2 regions of the Streptomyces sp. NPDC101490 genome follow, and region 2 is predicted to be linked to the other one. Evidence: riboswitches for the same ligand, from Rfam matches in the RefSeq annotation. Region 2 holds a riboswitch; the other holds the start of a gene.
What was found. A riboswitch is a leader RNA that binds a small molecule or an ion and turns the genes downstream of it on or off. The one in region 2 is predicted to bind cobalamin.
Positions count from the first base shown of each region.

Region 1: linked by a shared signal. The riboswitch ahead of ACIRQY_RS25540 (acyl-CoA thioesterase) and the one ahead of ACIRQY_RS10520 (prenyltransferase/squalene oxidase repeat-containing protein) in region 2 are both predicted to bind cobalamin.

Region 1 is NZ_JBIWNI010000016.1:160,218-163,611, reverse strand. Features, by position in the region: gene ACIRQY_RS25550 (GNAT family N-acetyltransferase) at 1-342, shown strand, start outside; gene ACIRQY_RS25545 (hypothetical protein) at 397-966, shown strand; cobalamin riboswitch at 1,185-1,336, shown strand; gene ACIRQY_RS25540 (acyl-CoA thioesterase) at 1,409-1,897, shown strand; cobalamin riboswitch at 2,058-2,207, shown strand; gene metE (5-methyltetrahydropteroyltriglutamate--homocysteine S-methyltransferase) at 2,392-3,394, shown strand, end outside.
Region 2 is NZ_JBIWNI010000003.1:635,588-638,981, reverse strand. Features, by position in the region: gene ACIRQY_RS10525 (SCO2322 family protein) at 1-247, opposite strand, end outside; gene ACIRQY_RS10520 (prenyltransferase/squalene oxidase repeat-containing protein) at 244-1,491, opposite strand; cobalamin riboswitch at 1,565-1,687, opposite strand; gene ACIRQY_RS10515 (MBL fold metallo-hydrolase) at 1,819-2,871, opposite strand; gene ACIRQY_RS10510 (GNAT family N-acetyltransferase) at 3,108-3,394, opposite strand, start outside.

The DNA of each region.
Region 1 (3,394 bases), on a different contig from region 2:
CTCGCCGCCTCGGGGCACGCCTGGGCGGCCTTCCACAAGGGGCGGGTCCTCGCCGTGGCGTGCGCCCGGTTCACCGGGAGCCGGTACGAGGACGTGGCCTGCGCCACCGCCCCCGGGGAGCGGCGGCAGCACCTCGGCCTCGCCTGTGTGGAGGGCCTGACCGCCGATGTCGCCGCGCGCGGGCACACCGCGACCTGGAGCTGTTCGCGGGAGAACCGGGCGAGCCGTCTGCTCGGCTGGTCGGCCGGTTTCCGGCTGGTCCGGGAGTACGTCCACCACTCGACCGGGCCCTTCACCGCCACCGCCGTCAGCGGGACGTCAAATCTGCCCGCCGCCGCGTAAACACCGCGTTGTCCCCGGCGGGTCGGGACGGCCCGGGGTCCTAGCGTCGGCGCCATGCAGCCTCCTGTCCGTACCCCCGCTCCCGTCCCCGGTCCCTCTCCCGCCCCTCTGCCCGGCGCCGCCTCCGACGTCCTGCACGACAGGGGCTGGCCGGGCGAGGCCCGTGCGGCGGCCGTCTGCGCGGGCCTGCTGCTTGGGACGTCGCTGGGCGTGGACGCCGGGGCGTACGGGCTGCCGCTGTCCCACACCCTCGGCTGGATCGCGCTGTCGGCGCTGCTGTTCGTGGTCCTGCTGCCCGCACGGGTGAGCCTGGCCCCGGGGCTGCTGACGGCCCGGGGGCTGTGGGTCACCAGGACGGTCCGCACCGATCTGCTCACGGCGGTCGCGTGGCCGACGGGCACCGCCCGGCGGCTGCGCCTGCGCGACGGGGAGGGCGGGTGGGCCGAGGTGGACCTCCGGGTCCTCCTGGACAATCCGGCCCTGTGGCTGCGGATCGAGTCCGCGGCGCTGTCCGCCCGGAGGCGGGGGACCCTGGTCCACGGCACGGCCGACCTCGCCCGGCTCGCGCTGCGCGTCGACACCGAGACGACCCGCGCCGTCCTGAACTCCTCCGGTCTGGAGTGACGCGCGTCCGGAGGGCCTCAGGACGGCGCGGGTCGCTGTGCGGCGGTCCGCCGGACGGACCGGCCGGCCCTGCTCGACGGCGGGTCCCTCCGGGACGAGACCGGGCGGCGCCGTGGCCATGGCGCCGGAATCCTCCTCGGGTCCGCTCTCCACGTGGTGGACGGCACGTAGGCTGGCGGGGCAGCTGGTTCGCCCCGTCCGCCAGGCGGGGGCGTCGCAAGAGGGAACCCGGTGGGAATCCGGGACTGCCCCGCAGCGGTGAGCGGGAACGACCGCCGTCATACGCACTGGGCCCGGCACACCGGACCTGGGAAGCGACGGCCACTAGGTGAACTCCCCCAGGAGAACGCGCCCGCGAGTCCGAAGACCTGCCCGCTGTCCGCGCGCCGGACACCCCGTGCGTGCGGAACCGCCGAGCCGCGACTCGCGAAGGAGAGTTGACGTGGCAGATCCCGCCGTCACCGGCCTTGCCGCAGACCCCACCGACACCCCGGGCCCCGCCCGCGCTCCCGTTCCCCGTAAGGGGAAGACCCCGGACGACTCCCGGGTGGTCCTCGCCCACATCATGAGCGACCACGACACCAATCTGTACGGCACCATCCACGGCGGGGTGATGATGAAGCTCATCGACGACGCCGCCGCGGCCGCCGCCGGGCGCCACGCCGACGGACCCGCCGTGACCGCGTCCGTCGACCGGATGACGTTCCTGGCCCCCGTACGCGCCGGGGACCTGCTGAGCGTGGAGGCCGGGCTCGAACGGGCCGGACGGACCTCCATGACCGTCGGCGTGCGGGTGACCGCCGAACGCTGGAACAACTCCGGTCCCGTCACCGAAGTGGCCACCGCCTTCCTCACCTTCGTGGCGATCGACGCGGACGGCGGTCCGCGTCCCGTGCCCGCCCTCGTCACCGCGCTGCCCGGCCTGTCCTGAGGGGGACGGGGCCGCCGTTCCTCCGGGGACCGCGGCCCCGTGCCGCACGGATCAGGTCAGGGACCGTCCGGGATTCGGACAACATCCGGCGCTCGTCCGGCGCGACCCGTACCCTGGCGCGTGCAGCTGGTTCGCCCCGTCCGCCAGGCGGGGGCGTCGCAAGAGGGAACCCGGTGGGAATCCGGGACTGCCCCGCAGCGGTGAGCGGGAACGACCGCCGTCATACGCACTGGATCCGACACCGGACCTGGGAAGCGACGGCCACTAGGTGAACTCCCCCAGGAGAACGCGCCCGCGAGTCCGAAGACCTGCCCGTTGCCCGCACGCGGACGATTCCGCGCGCGGTCATCCGGTGACCTCGAGGGCGGGTCGGCGACCATACGGGCGGACAGCCGTGCCATGCCGTGCACGCGCGTCCCTCCGTCTCCGGTCACTCCTTCCGTGTCTCGCCAGGTCTCCGGACCTCAGGGATCCATCTCGTGAAGGAGATCTCCGTGACCACGAACTCCGCGGCACCCGCGGCACGCGCCACCGTGTACGGCTACCCCCGCCAGGGCCGTGACCGTGAACTCAAGAAGGCGGTCGAGGGCTACTGGAAGGGCCGGGTCACCGCCGACGCCCTCCACGCCGTCGCCGCCGGACTGCGCCGGGCGAACTGGCTCGAACTCTCCGGGGCGGGCATCGCCGAGGTGCCGACCGGCGACTTCTCGTTCTACGACCACGTCCTGGACACCACCGTGATGGTGGGCGCGGTCCCCGGCCGGCACCGGGAGGCCGTGGCCGCCGACGCCACCGACGGCTACTTCGCCATGGCGCGCGGCACCCAGGACGTCGCTCCGCTGGAGATGACCAAGTGGTTCGACACCAACTACCACTACCTCGTGCCCGAGCTGGGGCCCGACACCGTCTTCACGGCCGACTCGACCAAGCAGGTCGCGGAGCTGAAGGAGGCCCTCGCGCTCGGTCTGACCGCCCGTCCCGTCCTGGTCGGGCCGGTCACCTACCTCCTCCTCGCCAAGCCCGCCCCGGGAGTGGCCGAGGACTTCCAGCCGCTGACCCTGCTGGACCGGCTCCTGCCCGTGTACGCCGAAGTGCTCGCGGACCTGCGCGCGGCGGGCGCGGAATGGGTACAGCTCGACGAGCCCGCCCTCGTACAGGACCGCACGCCCGCCGACCTGAACACCGCCGCCCGCGCCTACCGTGACCTCGGTGCCGTCGAGGACCGGCCGAAGATCCTCGTCGCCTCCTACTTCGACCGGCTCGGCGACGCCCTCCCGGTCCTCGCCAAGGCGCCCGTGGAGGGGCTCGCCCTGGACTTCACCGGGCCCGCCGCCGCCAACCTGGCCGGGCTCGCCGCCGTCGGCGGCCTGCCGGGGAAGCGGCTCGTCGCGGGCGTGGTCGACGGCCGCAACATCTGGGTCACCGACCTGCAGAAGTCCCTCACCACCCTCGGCACCCTCCTCGGTCTCGCGGACCGCGTGGACGTCTCCGCCTCCT
Region 2 (3,394 bases):
GCCGGGAGGTGTCGTCGGTGCCGCTGCTGACCGCGAAGCGGAAGCCGATGACGTCGCCGTCGGCGGGGCGGGCGGTGGCGGGGCCCTGGGTGGCGTACGCCCAGGGCTTGCCGCCGTCGCCCTGCCAGAACGACCAGTAGCGGTATCCGGCGGCCTGCGCGGGCGCCGCCGCGACCCCGGCGAGGGTGAGCAGGGCTCCGGCGGTGGCGCCCGCGAGCCGGGCGCCCCTTCTCCGTGAGACGGTCACTTCCTGCGGCCGCTCACGAGGAAGCCGATGCCGACGCCCACGACCGTGCCGATGCCGATGATCCACCAGACGTCGAAGCCGGAGTTCTCGTCGTCGCTGGTGGAGGAGGCGGAGGTGTCGGGGGTCTTGGGCGCGGGCCCGGTGGCGTTGAGCTGCTCGACGAGGTCGGTGGTGCCGAACTCGCGGGGGTCGGTGTCGGTGGCGCGGGCGGCGAGGACCAGCTGCGCGTACGCGGCCGGGCCGCCTTCCTTCGCCCAGCCCGCGGAGTTCTTCTCCAGCCATTCCAGGGCGGGCTTGGCCTCCTTGGCGGCGCCGGAGGCGGCGAGCGCGACGACGGCGTCGGCGGTGTTGCCGACGTCGGGCCGCTCGGTGGTGTCGGTGGCGCCGGGCATCGGCGGCAGGATGAGGTGGCCGGTCTTCGCGAGGGCCTTCGCCAGGTAGGAGGCGCCGTTGAGGGCGGCCCGCTCGGCGGTCGGCTTGGTCAGGTCGGCGCAGCTGGGGGGCTGCTCGGGGGAGGCCTTGGTGGCGACGGGGCTCTTGCCGAGTCCGGCGAGGGTGGCGGCGGCGGTGGCGTCGGCGTTCGCGAGCAGCTCGCCGTTCTTGCCGGGCTGGTACGCGAAGGCGCCCGCGCCGTCCTTGTCGGAGCAGGGCAGCGCGAAGGTGAGGAGCGCGTCGTAGGGGGTGCGGCCCTCGGCGGAGGTGTACGAGCCGGGCTTGACGCCGGTCGCGGCGAGGGCGCCGATGACGATCGAGGTGGAGTTGGCGTCGCTGGGGCCGCCCGCTCCGTAGCCCCAGCCGCCGTCCTTGTTCTGGACGGTCCTGAGCCAGCCCGTGCCCGCCTTGACGGCCTCGTCGAGCTTCTTCGGGTCGGCGGCCTGGCGGCGGACGGCGTCGAGCGCCTGCACGGCGACGGCGGTGGCGTTGGTGTCCCGCATCGTCTTGGCGTCGCAGGGCTTGCCGGTGTCGGGGCGGTAGGAGGCGAACGAGCCGTCGTCGCACTGCTGGCCGAGCAGCCAGTCCACGGCCCGGTCGGCGGGCTGGTAGCCGGTGGCGCGCTGGGCGAGGAAGGCGAGGGACTGGCGCCAGACACCGTCGTACGTGGGGTCCTTGGTGCCGTACAGGCCGGGCGAGGGGGTGGCGGCGGGGGCCGAGGGGGAGGGTGCGGCGGTGGCCGCTCCCGCGGCTGCGGTGCCGAGCAGCACGGCGGCGGTGAGCGCGGCGGCGCCGTTGCGGACGGTGATCATGGGGCCCTCTCCTGCGGCCGGTCACCGGCACGCCTCGGGGGCACCTGGCTCCGGCTCCGTATTCCTCGACGGTGCCGCGGTCACGTCCCGTGCGGGGCATTCCGACTCGCTGTCCGGGGGACAGCTCTACGGCTGCGGGGTCAGTGCCGGATTCGCACCGGCTTCCCCCCGTACGGGCATGATGACGACCGGGTCAGTCTACCGGCCCGTAGGGAGGGCGCCCGGCGGGTGCGGGCCGCCCCGCACGGGCCCGTGGGCGGCTCGGGTGCGGCTCGCGCGGGGCTCGTAGGGGCAGGTGCGCGGGTTCACACGGCCGGGTGCGCGGGCTCATACGGCCAGGTAGGTGACCGGATCGGTGCCGGGGACGGCTTCGGCGCGGCCCTGTTTGACGAGTCTGCGCAGGTGCGCCTCGGCCTCGCTGACGGCGATGTTGCGGGAGGCGTGGGGGATGCGGTCCCAGGGGCGGTTCCACTCCATGCGCTCGGCGAGCTGCCAGGGGGTGAGGGGGACGGCGAGGAGCGCGAGGAGTCCGGCGAGCCGTTCCTCGTGGTGGTCGAGGAGGGCGCGGACGCGTCCGGCGGCGTCGGTGAAGGCGTGCTGGTGGGCGGGGAGGACCTCGGCGACGCCGAGGCGGCCGACGCGTTCGAGGGAGTCGAGGTAGTCGCCGAGCGGGTCGGTGGCGGCGGTCGCGTCGTCGGGGTCCTCGTACAGGCCGATGTGCGGGGAGATCCCGGGCAGCAGGTGGTCGCCGGAGAAGAGGCGGCCGTGGCCGGGGAGCCCGGCGGGGTGCTCCTCCTCCAGGTGGAGGCAGACGTGGCCGGGGGTGTGGCCGGGGGTCCAGACGGCGCGCAGTCTGCGTCCGGCGAGGCCGAGGAGTTCGCCGGGGACGATCTCGCGGTCGGGGAGGGCGGCGCGCAGCCCGGGGAGGGTGGTGGCGCGGCCGGAGTCGCGGGCGGCGCGCAGCGGGGCGAGGTGGTCCTCGGGGGCGCCGACGGCGGTGAGCTTGCGGGCGAGGTAGTCGAGCCAGGTGCCGGGCCGGGACTCGCGGGTGCGGCGGACCACGGCGGTGTCGGCGGCGTGCATGGCGATCCAGGCGCCGGACTCCTCGCGGACCCGGCCGGAGAGTCCGTGGTGGTCGGGGTGGTGGTGGGTGATGACGACGCCGTGGACGTCGGCGGGGGCGATGCCGAGGGCGGCGAGTCCGCCGGCGAGTTCGGCCCAGGAGGCGGGGTCGTCCCAGCCGGTGTCGACGAGGACCGGGCCCCGGTCGGTGTCGAGGACGTGGACGAGGGTGTGGCCGAGGGGGTTGTCGGGGATGGGCACCCGGAGGGACCAGACGCCTCCGCCGTGCTCGGTCACCTGGGGCGTGGATTCCTGCATGGGTCCTCGTCTCTCCACGGCGGTGCGGGGGTGCTCGACCGTTGCCCATCATAACTAGAACTGACAGTTCGTCAGAATGGCCTGTGCTGGATTGACTTCGACCTGTCGGGACCTGCGGTTTTGACCGTCGTGGTTGGTCGTTGTTGGTCACCCTTGGGCACCCTCGCACGGCCCACAGACGGCCCAGCCCCGCCGACCTTCTCCGGTCGACGGGGCTGGGCCGTGAAGCGCGAACGCTAGGTGGAGGGCATCGTGCTGGCAGGGGACAGGGGTTCGTCGGGTCGACTCAGCTCCCCCACGGGTCGCTGCGCCAGCCAGCCCGAACGGCGATGCTCCGGTGACTCGGTGCGTACGTGCGTGAACCCGAGCCGCTCGTAGTAGGCATGGAGCCCCGTGTTCGTACGCCACGTGTCGATGCGGACCCAGCTCCGCCCCTCCAGCGCGGCCAGCTGTGAGGCCCAATCCACGATGCGGGCACCAAGATTCCGCCCCGCCGCGACCCGAGAGACGATCAACTTGTAGA